One region of the Mesorhizobium sp. WSM4836 genome, then DNA from elsewhere that is predicted to be linked to it. Evidence: predicted binding sites of a transcription regulator. Region 1 holds the regulator's gene; each other region holds the start of a gene.

Evidence for each region. The regulator LexA, encoded in region 1, represses DNA repair genes until DNA is damaged. The targets are predictions, from matches to a motif close to TGTTCNNNNTGTGTTCNG.
Region 2: a site for LexA is predicted at 3,308-3,325, ahead of dinB (DNA polymerase IV). Genes of this name have one in related genera too.
Region 3: a site for LexA is predicted at 2,614-2,631, ahead of AC0L2P_RS14745 (ImuA family protein). Genes of this name have one in related genera too.

Annotation. Positions count from the first base shown of each region.
Region 1 covers NZ_JBVVQF010000004.1:165,607-172,806, reverse strand. The annotation lists gene gltA (citrate synthase) at 1-567, opposite strand, end outside; gene gltX (glutamate--tRNA ligase) at 743-2,164, opposite strand; gene AC0L2P_RS06925 (ComEC/Rec2 family competence protein) at 2,261-4,726, shown strand; gene lexA (transcriptional repressor LexA) at 4,720-5,451, opposite strand; gene kynU (kynureninase) at 5,897-7,144, shown strand.
Region 2 covers NZ_JBVVQF010000021.1:51,062-58,261, forward strand. The annotation lists gene AC0L2P_RS22960 (sigma-70 family RNA polymerase sigma factor) at 1-321, shown strand, start outside; gene AC0L2P_RS22965 (FAD-dependent oxidoreductase) at 447-1,967, shown strand; gene dinB (DNA polymerase IV) at 2,014-3,255, opposite strand; gene AC0L2P_RS22975 (GNAT family N-acetyltransferase) at 3,574-4,032, opposite strand; gene AC0L2P_RS22980 (hypothetical protein) at 4,029-4,463, opposite strand; gene AC0L2P_RS22985 (hypothetical protein) at 4,653-4,949, shown strand; gene AC0L2P_RS22990 (XRE family transcriptional regulator) at 4,981-5,676, opposite strand; gene AC0L2P_RS22995 (hypothetical protein) at 5,759-6,157, shown strand; gene AC0L2P_RS23000 (GcrA cell cycle regulator) at 6,227-6,862, shown strand; gene AC0L2P_RS23005 (DUF6456 domain-containing protein) at 6,924-7,200, shown strand, end outside.
Region 3 covers NZ_JBVVQF010000010.1:178,098-185,297, forward strand. The annotation lists gene AC0L2P_RS14725 (DUF4153 domain-containing protein) at 1-512, opposite strand, end outside; gene AC0L2P_RS14730 (HpcH/HpaI aldolase/citrate lyase family protein) at 791-1,672, shown strand; gene AC0L2P_RS14735 (DUF1737 domain-containing protein) at 1,700-1,906, shown strand; gene AC0L2P_RS14740 (metallopeptidase family protein) at 2,071-2,493, opposite strand; gene AC0L2P_RS14745 (ImuA family protein) at 2,655-3,719, shown strand; gene AC0L2P_RS14750 (DUF6504 family protein) at 3,652-5,130, shown strand; gene AC0L2P_RS14755 (error-prone DNA polymerase) at 5,127-7,200, shown strand, end outside.

The DNA.
Region 1 (7,200 bases):
CGCCATCGCCGCGATCGTCGGCATCTTGGCGATCAGCCGCATTGAGGCGACCATGCGTTGATAAGGGTCGGAGATGTCGGTCGAATCGTGATAGAAGGCCGACAGCGCGCCGACCACGCCGCACATCACCGCCATCGGATGCGCATCGCGGCGGAAGCCGGTGAAGAAGCGCGACATCTGCTCATGAACCATGGTGTGGCGCGTCACCCGGTAGTCGAAATCGTCCTTCTGCGCCTTGGTCGGTAGTTCTCCGTAGAGCAAGAGATAGCAGACTTCGAGGAAGTCGCCGTGCTCGGCCAGCTGGTCGATTGGGTAGCCGCGGTGCAAAAGAATACCGGCATCGCCATCGATGAAGGTGATTTCCGATTCGCAGCTCGCCGTCGACGTAAAGCCGGGATCATAGGTAAAGACGCCGGTGGTGTTGTAGAGCGAACCGATGTCGATGACGTCTGGTCCTACCGAACCACTTCGTATCTTGAATTCATGGGTTTTGCCGTCGAGTTGCAGTTTTGCCGTCGACGCCTGGGTTTTGCCGCCAAATTCCATCTTTGTCGCAGGTTCGGTCATAGCAAACTCCTTTTTGTTTCCTCAGGCCGGCAACAGCAAAATATCTGAACACGTCAAAAGCATCGGAATACGCACATTTGCGCCCGCAACTGAATCTGCGGGCCAGATTTAGGCCAAGACCCAATGTTGCACTGCGAAACACACCTTTCAATGCCAATCTTCTTGGGCCAGTTTCCTAATCGATTTGATCAGCGATCCGCGCCAGACTTTCCTCGCGGCCAAGCACGGCCAGCACATCGAAGACGCCGGGCGAGGTGCTTTTGCCGGTGAGCGCGGCCCGCAACGGTTGGGCCACGGCGCCGAGTTTGTGGCCGCCGGCCTGCGCATAGTCGCGGATCGCGGCTTCCGCCGAGGCGGCAGACCATTCAGAAACCGCGGCCAGTGCCGCATGAGCGCCCTGCAGGATCGCGCGCGCCTCACCGCTGAGCAGCGCCGCCGCCTTCTCGTCGACCGGCAGCGGCCGCTCGACGAACAGGAATGCAGCCCTTTCAACAAGTTCGACCAGCGTCTTTGCGCGTTCCTTCAGGCCCGGCAAAGCGGCAAGCAATTGCGCCTTGCGTCTGTCGTCGAGGCTAGCTGCGATCGCCGGGCCGCCTTCGAGATAGGGCAGAGTGGCGATGAGGATATCGAGCAGCGTCGCGTCGTTCATGCGGCGCATGTGCACGCCGTTCAGCGCCTCGAGCTTGGCGAAGTCGAAACGGGCGGCGCCTTTGTTGACGTCGCCGATGTCGAACCATGCGATCATGTCGGCGATCGACATGATCTCATCGTCGCCGTGGCTCCAGCCAAGCCTCGCCAGATAATTGAGCAGCGCCTCTGGCAGGTAGCCCATGGCTCGATAGGCCTCGACGCCGAGCGCACCGTGACGTTTCGAAAGCTTGGCGCCGTCGGCACCGTGGATCAGCGGGATATGCGACATCGACGGCACCTCCCACCCCATGGCATGGTAGATCACCGTCTGGCGGGCGGCATTGGTCAAATGGTCGTCGCCGCGGATGATGTGGGTGACGCCCATGTCGTGATCGTCGACGACGACGGCATGCATGTAGGTCGGGTTGCCGTCCGAGCGCAGAATAATGAAATCGTCGAGATCCTTGTTGGGAAAGCGCACGTCGCCCTGGACGCGGTCATGCACAACCGTCTCGCCGTCTGTCGGCGCCTTGATGCGGATCGCCCCCTTGGCGCCGGCCGGCGCCTCCGAGGGGTCGCGGTCGCGCCAGCGACCGTCATAGCGGGGAGGTAGCCCCTTGGCCCGTGCGCTCTCGCGCATTGCCTCCAACTCGGCAGGCGTCGCATAACAATAATAGGCCTTGCCCATGCGAACGAGCTCCTCGGCAACCTCGCGATGGCGCGGCGCACGCTCGAACTGCGACACCGGCTCACCGTCCCATGTCAGGCCGAGCCAGGAAAGCCCGTCGAGGATGGCCGCGGTTGCCGCATCGGTGGAACGCTCGCGGTCGGTGTCCTCGATGCGCAGCAGCATCGTGCCGGCTGTGTGCTTGGCATACAGCCAGTTGAACAGCGCCGTGCGCGCCCCGCCAATATGCAGATAGCCGGTGGGCGAGGGGGCAAAACGGGTGACGACCTTGTCGGGCATGGAACTCTCAGGCAGGCGAAGGAAGTGGGTTTGCGGACTTTCGCGCGTTGCGCGTTCATGTAGCATAGGAGGTCGAGGGCGCAAGGGGCAGACCCGATGGCTGTGCGAGGCCGTGGTGCGGGCGAGGGCGAGGACGTTGGCAGCGGCGTCAGCGAACGCTTGCTGTTTGCCACGCCCCTGCCTGTCCTGCCGGCACCGGCCTTGCTGCCGGCTCCACGCTTTGATGCCCGGTCGCTGCCGGCGAGCGACCCAGCAACGGTTCCCGTGCCCGCGGCCGAGCCCATCGTGCGCCTACGCCGGCGTTTCCGCCTCCCGTCACCGTCCCGTCTCCGCAACGGCGTAACCTCGGCGGCCGGCCTGGAGCTCGACCGTGGGGTCGCCTTCCTGCTGGTGCCGGTGTTCCTCGCATGCGGGGTGGTCGTATATTTTTCGCTGGCGGTAGAGCCAGCCTTTCCACAGCCGATCGCAATCGTCGCCTTGGCAGCCGTCTGTGCCGTCGCCTCGCGGTCGTGGCCCAGAACCCGCCTATGCTTCATGGCGGCGTTGCTCTGCGCGCTTGGCGTGCTTGCCGCCAAGGTCGAGACCTGGCGTGTCGGAACGCATATGCTCGGTTCCGAAATCTCGACGCGCCTCACGGGTCGCGTCGTATCGTTCGAGCCCATGGCGAGCGGCCGCATCAGGCTGACGATCGATGTGATCTCGACTGCCAGGCCGACACTGCGCTACATGCCGGAACGGGTCCGCGTTTCGGCGATGAAGATACCGGCTGAGCTGACCGCCGGTTCCGAGATCGCCGGCTATGCGCGGCTGCTGCCGCCGACCGGGCCGGTGCGGCCCGACAGCTATGATTTCTCCTTCGACAGCTATTTCGCCGGTATCGGCGGCAGCGGCTTTTTTCTGGGCAATCCGAAAGTCGTGCCGTCGGGCAGCATGCCGCTTGCCGCGCGGCTTTCTTCCGCGATCGAAGACGCGCGCGAATCCATCGCGGACCATATCCGCAGCGTCATCGGCGGCGCTGAGGGCGAGATTGCTGCTGCGCTGATCGTCGGCGTGCGCGCCGGCATTCCCGAAGAGATCAACGAAGCGATGCGGCGTACCGGCATCTACCACATCATCTCCATCTCGGGGCTGCATATGGCGTTGGTCGCCGGCACCATCATGGCGCTGCTGCGCGGCGCCTTTGCGCTGTTTCCGGATTTCTCATCGCGACGGCCGGTCAAGAAATATGCGGCCGCCGCCGCGCTTTTTTCGATTGCGGCCTACCTCGTCTTTTCCGGCATTGTGGTGGCGGCCGAACGCAGCTTCATCATGTTGGCGGTGATGCTTATCGCCGTGCTGTTCGACCGGGCCGCGCTCACCATGCGCAATCTGGCGATCTCGGCCATCGCGGTCATTCTGGTGTCGCCGCACGAGGTGGTCGGTCCGAGCTTCCAGATGTCCTTCGCCGCGACGGCGGCCCTTGTCGGCGCCTATGCAGGCTGGTCCGATTACCGCGCCGGCAGGGCCACCACGCCGCCGCCCCGGCGGTCGCCGCTACGCTTTGCCGCTCGAAAGGTTCTGCTGGGGATGGGCGGCCTGGCGATGACCTCGATCATTGCAGGGAGCGCCACGGCGCTTTTCGCCATATGGCATTTCCAGCGCGTGGCGCCGCTCAGCCTGCTCGCCAATCTGGCCATCATGCCTATCGTCTCACTGGTCGTCATGCCCTTCGCCGTCCTCAGTGCGCTGGCGATGCCGTTCGGCGCGGACGGGCCTTTCCTCTACGTGATGGGCAAGGGGCTGACGGCGATGATCGCCCTGTCCGGGTGGATCTCCGAACGCTCGCCGATCGATGCGGTCGGGCTGATTTCGCTGAGATCTGTCCTTTTGGTGACGATCGCCCTCGTCATTGCCAGCATGGCGACGACCTGGCTGCGGCTCGTGGCACTTCCTTTTGCGCTCGCCGGCTTGCTAACGACAACGCAGACCCGCGTACCCGATGTATTGATCTCGGAGGACGCACGGCTGGTCGCGCTGCCGATCGGCAGCGGTGAACTCGCGGTCAACCGGGCAGGCCCGAATGAGTTCACCATCGACAACTGGAAACGCGCGCTCACATCAGAGGCTATCGTCGCGCCGGAAACACCTGGAAAGAACGATCCGCAATTCGACATTGCCGATCCGGCCGACCTACCGCCCGGCATGCCGTTCATTTGCACGGACGGTCTCTGCCTTGCCCGGCATCCATCCGGCGCGATCATCGCGCAAGCCAAGGACCGCGATGCTGCAGGGCCAGCCTGCGCCTTTGCCAGCTTGATCGTCATCGACGACGCCACCGCCCATAATCCCTGCTACTACGACCGGCTGGTCCTCGTCGTCACCAAACGGCAACTGGCGCGCGCGGGAAGTGCGGCCGTCTATTTCGATCCACAAGCGGCAACGCGCGCCGAAATCCGTTTCGCGATCGAAAAATCATACCGGCCCTGGCACGTGCAGCGAAAATTTTCACGCGCGGCACGGGGCCTGCCGCCATACCGCAGGGCCGACAAACCCAAAGCTGGCGCCAAGGGCGGAACTCAGTAGCGGCGGATCAGTCCGACGAGCTTGCCTTGCACCTTGACCCTGTCTGGTCCGAAGATGCGCGTCTCGTAGGCCGGATTGGCGGCTTCCAGGGCGATCGAGGCGCCCTTGCGGCGGAAGCGCTTCAGCGTCGCTTCCTCCTCGTCGACCAGTGCCACCACGATCTCACCGGGGCTCGCCGTATCGGCATTGCGGATAATCACCGTGTCGCCGTCGAAAATGCCGGCCTCGATCATCGAATCACCTTTGACCTCGAGCGCATAATGCTCGCCGCCCATGATCATATCCGGCGGCACCGAAATCGAATGCGTCTGGTGCTGGATGGCATCGATCGGCACACCGGCGGCGATGCGGCCCATCACTGGGATCGAAATGGCGGCGACGACATCGTCATCATTGCCGGCTGCAGGGCGCGAAGGGGCCGGCTTGCCTTGCCGAGGACCGCCTTGCCCAAGACTGCCCTGGATGACACTCGGCGAGAACTTGCGTGCCGCATTGAGGCCGGGGGCGATCGAGTCAGGCAGGCGCAGCACCTCCAGCGCACGGGCCCGGTTGGGCAAACGGCGAATGAAGCCGCGCTCCTCCAGCGCCGTAATCAGCCGGTGGATTCCGGATTTGGAAGCCAGGTCGAGCGCTTCCTTCATCTCGTCGAAGGAAGGCGGGATACCGCTTTCCTTCAACCTTTCGTGGATGAACATAAGCAGTTCGTGTTGTTTGCGTGTCAGCATAACGACCCCCAACAGAATCAGAAAAACAAACCCAGAACAAACACTATCTGTTCCAGTTGTGTTCCGCAACTGTTTAAAGTTTAATGAATGCGTTAAGGCTCGGGAAACAAACGACGCCTCTACCGGGGTACCCCATTTTCACCGCCGCGAGCCTCATCGCCTTGATTCTGCTTTCGTTTGCGCTCTTCTGGCTTCCCGAAAGGCCACGCTGGCCTTCGGCCGCCGGTCGGCAAAGGGCACGGAATTGAACTCGTATCGACTCTGCGGTTTGGTCAATGCACCGTGAACGAAACGAACTCAAAACGCCAACCTCGGTTAAGTCCTCGTTTCCACCGCCTGGTCAGGGCGCTTCTCGCCGGTGAGCCTTGCTGCGCGCAACCAGGTATTGGAAGAACAGTCGATGCGTGTCCGGCGTTGCGTTGGATCTTGGGGGAGCAGTCAAATCATGACAGGGATTCCCGATCTCGCGGCCATAAAGGCGATGGATGCCGCGGATCCGCTGCGGGCAATGCGCGACCGCTTTGTGTTGCCGCAAGGAGTGGTCTATCTCGACGGCAATTCGCTAGGAGCTGCTTCACGTGCCGCTTTCGATGAATTGCGCAAGGCCGCGACCGAAGAATGGTCGCATGATCTCATCCGCGCATGGAACACGGCCGGCTGGTTCAACATGCCGCTTGAACTTGGCGACCAGCTCGGGCGCCTGATCGGTGCCGCGGCCGGCCAGACGGTGGTCTGCGACACGACGTCGGTCAACATCTACAAGCTGCTGCACGCCGCCATGGCCATGCGGCCGGAGCGGCGGGTCATCGTCGCCGAGGGCGATAGTTTTCCGACCGACCTCTACATGGCTGAGGGTGTGGTTTCCACGCAAAAAGATACGCTGCTGCGCCTGTCGGGTGTCGACGCGCCGACCATCGAAGAGCTGATCGACGAACGCACCGCCGTGGTGCTGGTTAATCACGTCAACTACAAGTCGGGCGAACTGCGCGATATGCCCGCGCTGACGCGCAGGGCCCAGGAAGCCGGTGCGATGGTCGTCTGGGATCTCTGCCACACCGCCGGTGCGATGCCAGTCGAGCTCGACAAGGCAAACGCCGATTTTGCCGCTGGCTGCACCTACAAATATCTGAATGGCGGACCGGGCGCGCCTGCCTTCATCTATGCGGCTGAGCGGCATCTTGCCGACATCCAGCAGCCGCTCACCGGCTGGTGGGGGCATGCACGGCCATTCGCCTTCGAGCCAGGCTATACGGCCGGCACCGGCATCCGCCGTTTTCTGTGCGGCACCCAGCCGGTCCTGTCGATGCGCACGCTGAAGGGCGCGCTCGACGTCTGGAACGATGTCGACATGACGGCAGTGCGCAAGAAGAGCATCGCGCTGACCGATCTGTTCATCGAGCTTGTCGAGGCAAAGTGCGGCACTTACGGGCTCACGCTCGAAAGCACGCGCGACGGGAAAAAACGCGGCAGCCAGATTTCATTCATGCATGAGCATGGCTACCAGATCATGCGCGCGCTGATCGAACGTGGCGTGATCGGCGATTTTCGCGCGCCATCGACGATGCGCTTCGGCTTCACCCCGCTCTATGTCGGCTATGCCGATGTCTGGCAGGCCGTCGAAGTGCTTGAGGACATCCTGCGCACCGGTGGGTGGAAGGATGCGCGCTTCGCCATCAAGGCGGCTGTCACTTGAGATTGATGCGAGAGCTCGAATCTTGAGGCTGACGACGACGCGCCGCACGATGATCA
Region 2 (7,200 bases), on a different contig from region 1:
AACGCGCGCGACTTCGACGCGGTCAGGGCACTGATCGCCGAGGACGTCCGGCTCGATGTCGTCAACCGCGTCCGCCTGCGCGGCAAGGCCGAGGTGTCGACCTATTTCGGCAATTACGACCGTATCAGCGACTGGACATTGTCGCTCGGCTTCGTCGACGGCAGGCCGGCGATCCTGATCCGCGACCCGCAGGCGGCCGACGGCACCGTGCGCGGCTTCATGCTGGTCGAATGGGCGGGCGATCAGGTCATCCAGATCCGCGACTTCCGCTATGCGCCCTGGTGCCTGGTCGACGCGGAGATTGAAACCGTGGACGGGTGAGGGGCCGGAGACATATCAGACCTCCGGCCGTTCCGGACGACACTGAGCATCATGGCATCAAAGGCGCCGAGGAACTTTGAACTGTCGCATCCGTTTACCGGCTATCCCGTCGGGAGAGTTCCGCCATGAATGTCAGCGATGAAAGGACTGTATCCCTTTGGGCGGCAACCGAAGTCGCGCCTGATACGGTTCCGCTCGAGCGGAGTGAACAGGTCGATGTCGTGGTCGTCGGGTCTGGAATTGCCGGACTGTCGGTCGCGTACGAGTTGGCCAGTGCCGGGCAAAAGGTGGCGGTGCTCGATCGCGGCCGGATCGGAAGCGGCATGACGGCCCGCACCACCGCGCATTTGTCATCGATCTGCGACGACTATTTTTCGGAACTGATCAAATTGCGCGGCGAGGAACTGGCGCGGATTTACTACCAAAGCCAGTCGGCCGCTATCGACCGTATCCAATCGATCCAGGAAGCGGAGGGTATCGCGTGTGATTTCCGCCGGCTCGACGGCTTTCTGTTTCCGGCGTCAGGCAGAAAGGAATCCGTTATCGAGCGCGAACTGGACGCCGCTCGGGAAATCGGAGTCGGCGTCGAGAAAATCGTGGGCGTGCCGCTTGCAGGCTTTTCGGACGCGCCCGTCCTTCGTTACGCCGATCAGGCGACATTTCACCCGCTCAAATATCTCCGCGGGCTTGCTGCCGGCATTCGCGCGCGCGGCGGCGCGCTTTATGCGGAGACCATCGTCGACAAGGTCGAGGAGACCGACGGCGGCGTGCGCGTAAGCACGGTCTCGGACTTTGCCGTGTCTGCCAGATCGGCCGTTGTCGCCACCAACTCGCCGATCAACGATCGGCTCGCGCTCCATACCAAGCAAGCACCCTATCGGACCTACGCGATGGCGTTCGAGATCGCCCACGACGTTTTGCCGGATGCACTCTATTGGGACACGCTGGATCCCTATCACTACGTTCGGCTGCAGCCTGGCGAAGGCAAGGCCGACTTTTTGATCGTCGGTGGTGAAGACCATAAGACAGGGCAGGCCGACGATGCCAACGATCGCTTCGCGGCCCTGGAGGCCTGGATCAAGAAATTGGTGCCCGATATCGGCACCGAAACCAACCGATGGTCGGGGCAGGTGATGGAGACCGTCGACTATGCCGGGTTCATCGGCCGCAATCCTGGCAACCGGCATGTCTTCGTGGCTACCGGCGATTCCGGCCAGGGCATCACTCATGGGGTCGTCGCCGGCCAATTGATTTCCGACCTGATCCTGAAGGGGGAAAGCCCTTGGCGGGAACTTTACGAGCCCTCCCGCAAGACGGCACGCGCGATCGGCGATTATCTGGTGGAGAATGCGACAGCGATCAGGAGTTTTGCCGAGTATGTCGCGCCTGGCGAAATCGATTCCGCCGATAAGCTGCGGCCGGGAGAGGGCGCTATCGTCCGCGAGGGACTTACCAAAGTGGCGGCTTTCCGCGATGAGGACGGCACGCTCCACAAGCGCTCAGCCTCATGTACCCATGTCGGCTGCCATGTCCATTGGAACTCGTTGGAACGCTGCTGGGACTGCCCCTGCCACGGCTCGCATTTTGCCGTCGACGGCACGGCCTTGAACGGACCGGCCGTGTCGCCGCTGACTCCAGCCGGATAGTCTTTTCGAGATCGCCATCGCCAGACGTTCGCCCCGGCCGGGCGGCTCACAATTCCTTTTCGGCCAGTTCGCGAAAGGCGTCGGGAACCGACCGCTGTAGTCCGAGCGCGACCGAGGCGTAGCCGACCGCCTCCCAGCCGAAGCGGTCGCGGATCTTGTCGACGGCGCGATCCGCGGTCCAGCGCGCGGCGCCCTTGCTGGTGCCGGGGCGGCGGCGGTCGTCGTCGAGCCCGAGCGGCAGTTCCAGTTGCAGGCCGGCATGCTGCTCCAGCTGCGAGACCGCGACCGCCAGCAGCGAGATGGTCTTTTCGTGCGGATAGTCGATGAGCACCTTGCGCACCAGCGCCTCGGCGATTTCGGCCAGCATGGCGGTTGCCGATATCGGCTGGTCGAGCGTGATCGAGCGCGTCACCGAGCGCAAATCGGCAAAGCGGACGCGAACCGTCACGGTGCGGCCGGGCCTGGATTTCGCCCGCAATCTGGTGGCGACCCTGTCGGCCAAATGCAGCAAAGCGGGCACGAAGACCTGCTCTTCGGCCGGTTTGCGGCCGAGCGCCGACTGCGCGCCGGCCGATCGCGCGCGGCGCTGCGTCTCGAGCTTGCGCGGATCGCGGTTCCACGCCAGCGCGTTGAGTTTCTCTCCGGCCGCCGGCCCGAGCAGGCGCTCCAGCGCTCCACTATTGGTCTTGGCCAGCTCGCCGATGGTGTTGACGCCGATGCCGGCCAGCCGCTCCCTGATGACCGGGCCGACACCCCACATCAGCTCGACCGGCAGGTGGTGCAGGAACTCCAGCTCGTGGCGCGGATCGACCACCACCAGCCCGTCGGGCTTTGCGACCTGCGAGGCGATCTTGGCCAGATGCTTGGTGCGGGCTACGCCGACCGAGATCGGCAAGCCGAGCTCGGCCCGCACGCGGCGGCGGATCTTGCCGGCGATCTCGGCCGGCGAGCCGAACAAATGGGTGCAGCCCGCGACGTCGGCAAAGGCCTCGTCGATCGAAATCCGCTCGACCAACGGCGTGAAATCGCCGAGCACTTGAATAGCCGCATCGCCCAGCCGCTGATAGTCCCTGAAATGGCCGCCGACGAAGATGAGTTGCGGGCAGAGTTCCCGCGCCCGCCGTCCCGGCATACCGCCGCGCACGCCGAACGCCTTGGCTTCATAGGATGCGGCAAGCACCACCCCGCCGCCGACGGCAATCGGCTTGCCGCGCAAGGCCGGGTCAAGCAATTGTTCGACCGAGGCATAGAAGGCATCCAGATCCGCGTGGAGGATGTTGGCGTCCATCCGGCCCGTTCGCCCGCGGCGGTTCGAACGCCGCATTATCTCGAGTTGTGGTGGGAACATAAAGAGAACATTGTGGGCGGATTGTCAAGCAGCGCGGAGGGGCAATCGCTTCAGGTTGGCGCCGCCCCTCATCGCCCTGCTGGGCACTTCTCCCCGTATGGTGACGGGGAGAAGGACGCCTTCGTCGATGGTTTCGCCAATCACCAAAGTTGCAGCAAAGTGCCGGTTGCGGACAGCCCCTTTTCCCGTCACTACGGGAGAAGATGCCGGCAGGCGGATGAGGGGCAGCGCCGACTTCGGCAATCAGCCGATCGAGCGCTACAGCGCCATCTTGTAGCCGAGATGACTGGCGGCGAAACCGAGGCGTTCGTAAAAAGCGTGCGCCTCGCGTCGACCCTTGTCCGTGGTGAGCTGGACGAAGCTGCAATTGCGCGAACGGCACGTTTCAATCGCCCATTCGATCATCAGCTTGCCGACGCCGCGAGAACGCCATTGCCGGGCGACGCGAACGCCTTCGATCTGGCCGCGCCAGGCGCCTTTCCTCGAAATGCCTGGAAGGAAGCTGAGCTGCAGCGTTCCGACCACTTGCCCAGCGTCGACGGCAACGGCCAGCAACTGGTTGGGATCGGCATCGATTGCGCTGAAGGCATTGAGATAGGACGGCGCAAGCGGCGTCGACGGGTCTTCCCGGTCTGCTCCGAGCACATCGTCGGCAAGCATTGCAACGATCGCCGGCAGGTCGGGCGCTTGCGCGCGACGGAATTCGATCTCGCTCATCGGGCGGAGACATACGGTGCGACGTCGGCGATCGCAATATCCGTTTTTGAGTTGCAAGGGAGGCCCGCGCGCCTACAGACGGTCTCGAGCGCCCAGAGGCGGTGGCCGTAGCGGCGGAAGAAACGGGCGAAGAGGCGCTGCTGCCTCGCACGGGTGAGGTCGGCGGCGCGCCTTTCCTGCCGCCAGCGCGGCATGTTGCGGAATATCGACAGGAAGCGGGCGGCGTCCTCGATCGCCTCGTCGGCCGACTGCGCCGGGCGGATCGCCGCCAGGAACAGAGCGCGGCTCGGCTTCATCTGGTCAATCACCGCCTTGCGCTGGCGATGACCCTGGCGTGCCTTGCGGATGCCGTCCTCGCGGATGGCTACGAAAGCGGCAAGCATGGCCGGGCTGTCGCCGCTATAGCCGCAGGCATGGGCGAACTGGTCCATCGTGATTTCCTTGCCTCCGGCCGGCTGCGGTTCTGTTGCTCGCGCCGATTCCAGTCCCGCACTAAATATAAGCATAACTCAAATTATCGAACAAGCGAAACTTTCACGTCGATGTAAGCGGAACCGACTCGACTCCGCTCCAAAAACGGATAATGATGTGAACAAAGCAGGAACAAAGATGGGGTGGCCATGGCATTGGCAGGCAAGGAAGCGACGATCGCCGATGTTGTCTCGATTGCCGTCGAGTGCATCGACTGCGGCCGCAACAGGTGGTGGAAGCCGGCCGAGCTCAAGCGGCATGGCGTGATGCCGGAGACACCGCTGGCCGCCCTTTCGGGGCGCCTGATCTGCAAGGCCTGCCGGGCCGACGGCCTGCCGGGTGCCGCCGTCTCGATCCAGGCCGCCTTCATCGACGACCGGCAGCGGGCCCGCGCCGAGGCGCGGATGCTCAACGGCCGAGAATTGGAGCAATCGAGGCGGGCTTGAGGGGAGAAGGGGAGCGCCGCGCCCGTCCTCCTCAATACCCCAGCAATTCCTTGAGCGGGATGACGCGGAAGACGTTCTTGATGGCGTAGCGGTTAAAGGTCAGCGTCTTGGGCGGGTTGTACTGTTCGACGATCAGCTCGGCGGCGGTGCGCTTGACCAGCTTCTTGATGAAGGCTTTGCCGTTTTGCTCGTTCTCTTCGGGCAGGGTTTCGATCACCACATGGTCGCCGGGCAACGCTTCGCGGCCGCCGCAATAGATCATCTCGCCGGGCTCGTAGCGCGGCACCATCGAATCGCTCAGCACGTGCAGCGCAAAGACATTGCGCAGATGCCGGATCCCCGGCGGCCGCTGGACATAGCCGGCCGGCTGGCCGTTGAAGGTGAAGTCGCCATCGTCGCCGCCGACGGCGGTGCCGAGAAGCTGGATGTCCATCGGCCCGGCGGGCAGGGGGCCGGGATCGGTGACGATCTCGGCATCGGCGACCGGTCCGGCATCTTCAAGGAAGACGACCTCGCCCTTGCCGAGCGCCACCGGGTCAACGCGCAGGAAAGCGGCAGTCTTCAAAAGGTTCTCGGTCTTGGGCAGGTTGCGCCCGGTCTCCCAATTGCCGACGGCAGCGACATCAGTGTCGTTATGCTCGGCGATGTGGCGCATCACCAGGCCGCGCTGCTTGCGCGCCCGGCGGATCGCCGCTCCGACCTTAATCGACAGTGCAGTTTTCGCCATGGCTCCATCTGAGGCATAAGACTCGGTTTCGTCCATGCAAGAATCGCTTGCATCATGATTTGAGTTATGCTCTTATGTAGGCATGCACAACTCGCTTCACCAGCTTTCGATCCTCAAATCCGCCGTTCAGCGCGCCGGCAGCGTTCGGGTGGAGGCGGCACCGCAACCGATCGCCAAGGCCATGCATGTGCCAACCCTTTCCCCTTCGTCGCGGCTGTCCTCCTCCCCGGCCGGGACGATGCCCGAGGTTCGCGCCTCGGATCCGGCAGCGCAAGCGGCCGGAACGGCCGGAGCCGTTCCCCTCACGGCTCCGGCTGCGAGTTACCTGCCGGCCGGCAATGCGGGTGCAGCGGTTTCCTGCATCCGCACCGAAGACGGCACGGTCATCGCTTTCGACAAGCGGACGGGCAAGGCAGTGGCGGGCGCAACAAGGCAGGCGGCCGAAATGAAGCTCGATCGCAGCAGGCCACGCGAAGGCTGACCGGCTTTCGAGCCTGAGGCCGGCGAAGCCGGCGCCGCACGCAACCACCTTTGCAGGGAATAAAACATCATGGCCGCCCGCTATTCCGCTTCGGAACTGGAACAAATCGAGAACTGGCTGATGAGCGGGCTGTCGGCAGCGAAGATCGCCACCCGGCTCGGTGCGCAGCGTGGTAGCCCGATCTCACGCGCGGCCATCATCGGCATCGTCCACCGCACCGCCTGCTTGCGCACCATCGGCCTTGCCAGATCCAAAGGCTGGTGTGGCGGACGCTCGGGCGGCCGGCTCGGAAATTCGGCGCCTGAGCCATCAAATGCCGCGGGTCAAGCGGAGGCGGCACCGAAGACCCAGCCACGCTGCCGCCCGGCAAGGCTGTCGGCCAGGCTGGCGCCGCCGGCCTGGCAGCCGGGTCCGGCTCGGATCACCGGGACCGATGGCGAGCCGCTCGAAATGCCGGCGCCGCGCCCGGTCGCCGCCGGCGGCCGCCAGCCGCATTTCGTTTCTATGCGCTTCATCGATTGCCTGTTCGAGCGCTGCCGCGCGCCGCTAGACACGACGCTGCAGGAGGATGCGGAAAACGACGCCCCCGGCAGCCGGCCCGGTTTGGACATGCTGTGCTGCGGAATGCGCACGAAGCCATCGAAAAGCTACTGCGCCTATCACGCGGCGCGCTTCCTGCGCACGCTGCCGGCCGAAGCGATTTGAGCCCGCTGGATGACGGAAGTTCGCCAGAGCCCGACGACGGAAAACCAGGAGGACCGAGCCGATGAGCAGCAAAACCGTCCAGAAGATCAAAGCCAGGCCGCCGCGATTGCCGAAAGGCGAGGCCGAGCAGGTGCGCATCCGCAAGGAGATCGGCCATGATTTCGCGCTGAAGGATGACAGGTTCGGCCGCAAGCGGCTGGTGAAGGGGACGCAGGAGGGCGCGCGCCGCTATGAGGTTTCCAATGATGGCCACACAGCGACCGGCGGTATCGTGCGGGTGCGCAATGTCGACCCGCTGACCGGCCTCACCTCGCTGTCGCGCCAGCAGCGCGAGGCGG
Region 3 (7,200 bases), on a different contig from region 1:
TTGGCGGCGCCGAACAGCGCGAGGAACACCGCGCCAAGGCTCAGCGGCATGACCCAGACGGCGATCGCCGCAAGGCGCACGCGCCGCCGGCCAAGCCGCCGCGCCGCCTTGCGCCAGCGGAAGAAATCCAGGGCGAGCCGAAATGGCGCTGCAAGCAGGAACAGCGAGAGTTGGCCGGCGATGCGCGCAAAGCTACGCCGCAACCGCCCGGCCAGTGAAAGCGCGAAAACTGTCAGCGCCGCCAGCGCGATCGAGATGGACAGTGCGCTGACATTTTCCACAAGCGGCAGCAGCGCCACAAGCAGCGCAACCGGCTTGAACCAGAACCTGCCATCGTTGAAGACGCCGAGAGGATGGAGAGCCATGCTCGCTGCTGCAATCGCAACGCCGAACAGGAAAAACGTGATGCCCGCCGGTTGGCCATAGAAGAAAAAATCGGCCAGCGCGACGAGCAGGACGGCAACGCCGAAGCGGCTGCAATAGCTCGGCGCCGCCGAGAGGAATACTCTCATGATCGGGCTTCCTCGGCGGCGTTGATGCGGCCAGTGGGCGCGGATTTTCGGACGAAAGGGACGAGGTTCGCCGAACTCCGGGGCGGATCGACGAGCCACCAGCTTTCGCGGCGAAGCCGGTACGGCAGGGACCAACGGGAGTTCGTTTGCTCTTGCATGCGGCCCCTGTCGCATTCTGCCGGGTGGCAAGCGGGGCGGAGAGGAGGAGATTTTCCGAAATTGCGTGCAGTTTTTTTGCACGGCTTGCCTCGGCCGGCTGCAGGCGGCATAGATCGGAGATGACCACCGGACCCTCCCGCCCGCGCCACTCGGTGCTTTACGTCCCGGCTTCGAACGACAAGGCGCTGGCAAAAATCCCGTCGCTGGCCTGCGATGCCGTCGTTATCGATCTCGAGGACGCTGTCGCCCCGGCCGACAAGCTTTCCGCGCGCGAGAAGCTGGCGGGGATTTTCGCCGGTCGTTCCGATCGGCGCTGCGAGATGGTGGTGCGCATTAACGCGCTGTCGAGCGAATGGGGCGCCGACGATCTGCTGGCCGCGGCAAAATGCACGCCCGACGCCATCCTGCTGCCCAAGGTCGACACGCCGCGCGACATTCTCGAGGCCGGCGACGTGCTCGACGACAATTTTATCCCCGACGAAGTCAAGCTATGGGCGATGATCGAGACGCCCAAGGCGCTGCTCAACATCGGGCCGATTGCCGAACTCGGCCGCGACCCGGCCTCTCGACTGGTTTGTTTCGTTGCCGGAACGAACGATTTGGTCAAGGACACGGGCATTCTCGCCACGCCCGACCGACGCTATCTCATGCCATGGCTGATGCAGATGGTGCTGGCGGCGCGCGCCGGCGGCCTCGACCTGCTCGATGGCATCTTCAATGATTTTCGCGATATGGACGGGTTTGCGCGCGAGTGCACGGAAGCGGCCGCCATGGGTTTTGACGGCAAGTCGCTGATCCATCCGGCACAGATCGAGGCCGCGAACCGCGCCTTTGCGCCGTCGCCCGAAGCAATAGCCGAGGCGCGCGCGGTCAAGGATACCTTCGCGCTTGCCGAAAATACCGGCAAGGCGGTAGTTGCACTGAACGGCAAGATGGTCGAGCGGCTGCATCTGGCGCAGGCCGAAAAACTGCTGGCGAAGGCCGCCGCTGTTCGGACATGATAGTGCAACTCACCACAGGATTGAAGAATGAAACTCTACCGCTTTTTATCCGGCCCGGACGACGCCACCTTCTGCCACAAGGTGACAACGGCGCTCAACAAGGGCTGGCATCTGTTCGGCTCGCCGACCTATGCCTATGACAAGAAGGCCAAGACCATGCGCTGCGGCCAGGCTGTGGTGAAGGACATCGAGGGCCAGGAATATGGCCCCGACACCAAGCTCAGCGACTGGTAGGCTTTGCAAAAGCGCCGAAGCAGGGTGTGTTGAGATTCAGGTCAGGCCGCACCGAGAATGGTGGTTTCCGAGAACCGGAGCGGAGCGTACTTTTGGGTACGTGAGCACCGGAAGCGCAGGAAGCCGCCGTTCGCAGGCCGGCATCACCTGAATATCAGCACATCCTACTCCGCTGCCTCTTCGATCTTCTCCATGTCATCGTCCGACAGGCCGAAATGGTGGCCGATCTCGTGGATAAGCACATGGGTGACGATGTCGCCCAGCGTCTCCTCGTTCTCGGCCCAGTAATCGAGGATGGCGCGACGATAGAGCGTGATGCGGTTCGGGCCTTCGCCGGTCTGCGGATTCCAGCGCTCGGCGATGCCGCGCCCCTCGAACAGGCCGAGCAGGTCGAACGGCGTTTCCAGCGAAAGGTCGTCCATGATCTCGTCGGTCGGGAATTCGGCGATCTGGATGACGATCTCGCCGGTCAGCTTGCGAAACTCCTCCGGCAGATGGGCATAGGCTTCCAGCGCCAGGAGCTCGATTTCCTCCATCGTTGGCGAAAGCTGGTCGTGCCAGATGCGTGTTTGGTAGATGCGAGCCATGCTTTGTCCTTTGATCCCGGCATATAGGCTTTCAGGCCGGACTCGGCAAATGGTCGGGCTGGGCAGGAATAAATTCCTCATGACTCCGCTTGACTCTTCGGACGGCCTCTGGAATCTATATGGAACATAACAGGAACAATTGTGAGTGGAAGCTGACCGTCATGGCGACAAGCGCCGTGGCGCGGGAGACTGTTTTTGCCCTGCGCCGCCAGATCGCGAAGATCGAAGGGACCTTGCCCGAGCGCTTGGAGGCGCCGGCCGGTTCGTCGTTTGACGCGGATGTCCCTCGCCAGAGTCCGACACCCGCTCGGCCTCTGACCATTGTCCGGCGCGGTCTTGCCGTGGCGCCGCCCGATGCGTTTTTGCGCACCGGTGCCGAGCGCCTCGATGCTGCGCTGGGCGGCGGCCTGCCGAAGGCGGCGCTGAACGAGTTTCATGGCGTCACGACCCGCGATGCCGGAGCCGTCGCCGGTTTTGCCTTGTCGCTCACTAGCCTGATCCTCAGCCAGGGGGCGCGACTGCCGGTGCTGTGGATCGGCACATCCGAGGTTTTCCGCGAGGCCGGCTTTCCCTATGCCAGGGGGCTTCACGCCTTTTTCGGCATCGAGCCGGAGCAATTGCTGTTTTCCGAGGCGCCAAGGCTGCTCGATGCGCTGTGGGTCGCCGAAGAGGCTGCCCGAATGACGGCGCTGGCCGCTGTCATCCTCGAAATCCGCGGCAACCCGCAGCGGCTGGACCTCACCGCGACGCGGCGGCTGCACGCCCGGGCGCAGAGTGCCGGCCGGCCGCTGTTCCTGCTGCGCCAGGCCGGCGAGCCCGAGCCGACGGCAGCGCCCGTCCGCCTCATCCTGTCGGCGGCACCAGCGGCAACGCGTAAGACGCTTGCCGGGCCGCTCGCCGGTTCGATCGGCCGGCCCGCCTTCACCGTCACCATCGGCAAGAGCCGCACGGCCTTGCCCGGAAAGTTCACACTGGAGTGGAACCCCGATGAACGCATATTCGAAGAAAGACGGGGCGAGGAAAGAAGGTCTCAGGAATGGGCCCCAGAACGGCCAAAGAATCCTGTCCCTGTGGTTTCCGCATCTCGCCGCCGAGAGGATCCTGCGGCAGCGTCTGGGGCGGTCCTGGCGTTCCCGGCCGTCGGATCACCTGCCGCTGGTGATCAGCCATCGCCAAGGGAACACCCAGCGCATCGCCGCCCTCGACGAGCGGGGCGAGGCGCTTAATCTGAAGCGCGGCATGGGCATAGCCGATGCGCGCGCCATGCATCCCTCGATCGACATCGTGGAGGCCGATCCGGAGGCCGACCGGCGCCTGCTCGAAGGCCTCGCCGACTGGTGCGACCGCTATACCCCGCTGGTGGCGCTCGACGGGACCGACGGCCTCTATCTCGACGTCACCGGCTGCACCCATCTTTTCGGCGGCGAACGCTCGATGCTGGACGATATCCTGTCGCGTTTTTTCCATCAGGGCTTCGATGTCCGCGCCGGGCTTGCCGCCACGCCTGGTGCTGCCTGGGCGGCGGTGCGGTTTGCCGGCGACCGCATCGTTCCCGATGGCGAGGAGGAAGCGCTTCTCGCACCTTTGCCGCTGGCGGCGCTGCGCATCGGCCCGGAGGTCCGCGCCAGCCTCGAAAGCGTCGGCCTGCGCACGGCGGGCGCCGTCATGGCGGCACCGCGCGCGCCGCTGGCCCGCCGCTTCGGCGCATCGCTGCTCTTGCGCCTCGACCAGGCGCTTGGCCGCCTCGAGGAGGCCGTGTCGCCGCGCCTGCCGGTGGCGCCGCTTTCGGTCGAGCGTCACCTTGCCGAACCGATCATGCTGACCGAGGACATCGAGCGGCTGACAGGCATGCTGGCGACCACCTTGAAGAGCGACCTCGAGCGTCGCGGCGAGGGCGCAAGGCGGCTGGCGCTGCTGCTTTTCCGCGTCGATGGCGGCGTCAGCCGCATCGCCGTCGGCACCTCGCGGCCTCTGCGCGAGCCGCGGCTGATCCAGAAATTGTTCCACGAAAGGTTTGCCGCGCTCGAACAGGATATCGACGCCGGCTATGGCTTCGATCTCGTGCGCCTTTCGGTGTTGACCGTCGCCGCCTTCGACATGCAGCAGGCCGACCTTGCCGGCGAGACGAACGACGACGGTGCCGATATCGCGCTTTTTGCCGACCGCATTCGCGCCCGGCTCGGCGAAGGCGCGGTCTTGAAGCCGGTCGCCGTCGAGAGCCATTTGCCGGAGCGCGCCGTCGCCACCCTTCCCTTCACGGAGGCGCCGCAGAGAAGCTCGCCGCCGAAGCAGCCGGACAAGGCGAAGGACGCTCCTTCGACCGTCTTCCAACCGGAACGGCCGATCCGGCTTTTCCGTTCGCCCGAGCCGATCGAGGTGCCGGCCACCGAAATGCCGGAAGGCCCGCCTTTGAACTTCCGCTGGCGGCGCACGCTCTATCGGGTCGCGCGCGCCGAAGGGCCGGAACGCATCGCGCCGGAATGGTGGCGAGAGGCGGCGGGACGAGAAGATTCCCCGACCCGGGATTATTTCCGCATCGAGGATGCCGACGGCCGCCGTTACTGGCTCTATCGCCAGGGCCTTTACGGCGCCTCACAGCCCTCGCCGCGCTGGTTCATGCATGGGGTCTTCGCATGAATGCGCTGACGGCCATCCCCTATGCCGAATTCGGCATCCAGTCGAACTTCTCGTTCCTGCGCGGCGCCTCGAAACCGGAGGAGCTGGTGGTCGCGGCGAAATTCATGGGGTTTTCGGCGATCGGTCTCGCCGACCGCAATACGGTGGCGGGCGTGGTGCGCGCCTGGCAGCAGGCCAAGGTGGAGGGTGTTCCCTATCACCCCGGCTGCCGCCTGGTTTTTTGCGACGGCACGCCGGACATCCTCGCCTACCCGCAGGACCGCAAGGGCTGGGGCCATCTCTGCCGCATGCTGACACAGGCCAATCTGCGTGACGAAAACGAAAAAGGGGCGACGCTCCTCAAACAGAGCGATCTTCTCGAATGGGGCGATCTCCTGTCGCCGGCCATCCTGCCGGATCTGTCGGCGGACGCGGAAACCAGCCTCGCACTGCTTAGCCGGCTCAAAGATCGCTTCGGCGAAAACCTGCGGCTGGCGGTTTCGCCGGATTACCGCGGCAACGACCGCTTCCGTATCGAGCAGGCAGCGGCGATGGCCGAGCTGGCCGGCATCCCGTTGATGGCGACCAACGATGTGCTCTACCATACGGCGGAACGGCGCCCGCTGCAGGACGTGCTGACGGCGATCCGCCTCAATGTGCCCGTCGCCGAGGTGGGGCTGGAACTGGCGGCCAATGCCGAGCGTCACTTAAAGCCGCCGGTGGAGATGGCACGGCTTTTCCGCAGGCATCCGCAAGCCTTGGCGGAAACGCTGCGTTTTGCCGGCGAGCTGACCTTCTCGCTCAGTGACCTGCAATACAACTATCCCGATGAGCCGACAGAATCGGGCCTCGGGCCGCAGGCCGAGCTGGAAAGGCTGGCTAAGGAGGGTGCCGCCATCCGCTACCCCTCGGGCGTGCCCGCTTTTGTGACGCAGCGCATCGAGGAGGAGCTCGCCCTGATCGAGCGCCTGAACTACGCGCGCTATTTCCTGACCGTCCACGACATCGTCAAATTCGCCCGCAGCCAGCACATTCTCTGCCAGGGGCGCGGCTCCGCCGCCAACTCGATCGTCTGCTTCTGCATCGGCATCACCGAAGTGGGCCCGGACAAGATCGACACGCTTTTCGAGCGCTTCATTTCCGAGGAAAGAAACGAACCGCCCGACATCGACGTCGATTTCGAGCATGAAAAGCGCGAGGAGGTCATCCAGTATATCTATTCCAAATACAGCACCAAGCGCACCGCGCTGGCCGCCGCCGTCGTCAGCTACCGGGGCCGCTCGGCGATGCGCGAAGTGGCCAAGGCGATGGGCCTGTCGGACGACGTCCGGGGCGCGCTGTCCAGTTCGATCTGGGGCTGGTCGACCTCGGAGCTCGGTGAAAAGGAGACAAAGGCCGGCGGCCTCGATCAGACCGATCCATCGACAAGGCATGTGATCGAATGCGCCAACGAGATCATGGGCTTTCCCCGTCATTTGTCGCAGCATGTCGGCGGTTTCGTCATCACCAGGGACCGGCTCGACGAGATAGTGCCCATCGTCAAGACGGCGATGGACGAGCGCAAGATGGTCGAGTGGGACAAGGATGATCTAGACGCGGTGAAAATCCTTAAAGTGGACGTGCTGGCGCTCGGCATGCTGACCTGCCTGCAGCGCGCCTTCACCCTGCTCCAGGATCACTATCCGAACGCGCGGGATGATTACGGCCGGCCCTATGTGTTGGCCACTCTCCCGGCCGAGGACAAACATGTCTACGACATGATCTGCCGCGCCGATACGATCGGCGTCTTCCAGATCGAATCGCGCGCGCAGATGTCGATGCTGCCGCGGCTGCGGCCGAAAAGCTTCTACGACCTCGTCATCGAGGTGGCGATCGTGCGGCCCGGCCCGATCCAGGGCGACATGGTCCACCCCTATCTGCGCCGCCGGCAAGGCAAGGAAAAACCCGAATATCCCAAGCCGGAACTGGAAAAAATCCTCGGCAGGACGCTGGGCGTGCCGTTGTTCCAGGAGCAGGCGATGAAGATCGCCATCGTCGCCGGCGGCTTCAGGCCGGGCGAGGCCGATGAACTGCGCCGCGCCATGGCGACGT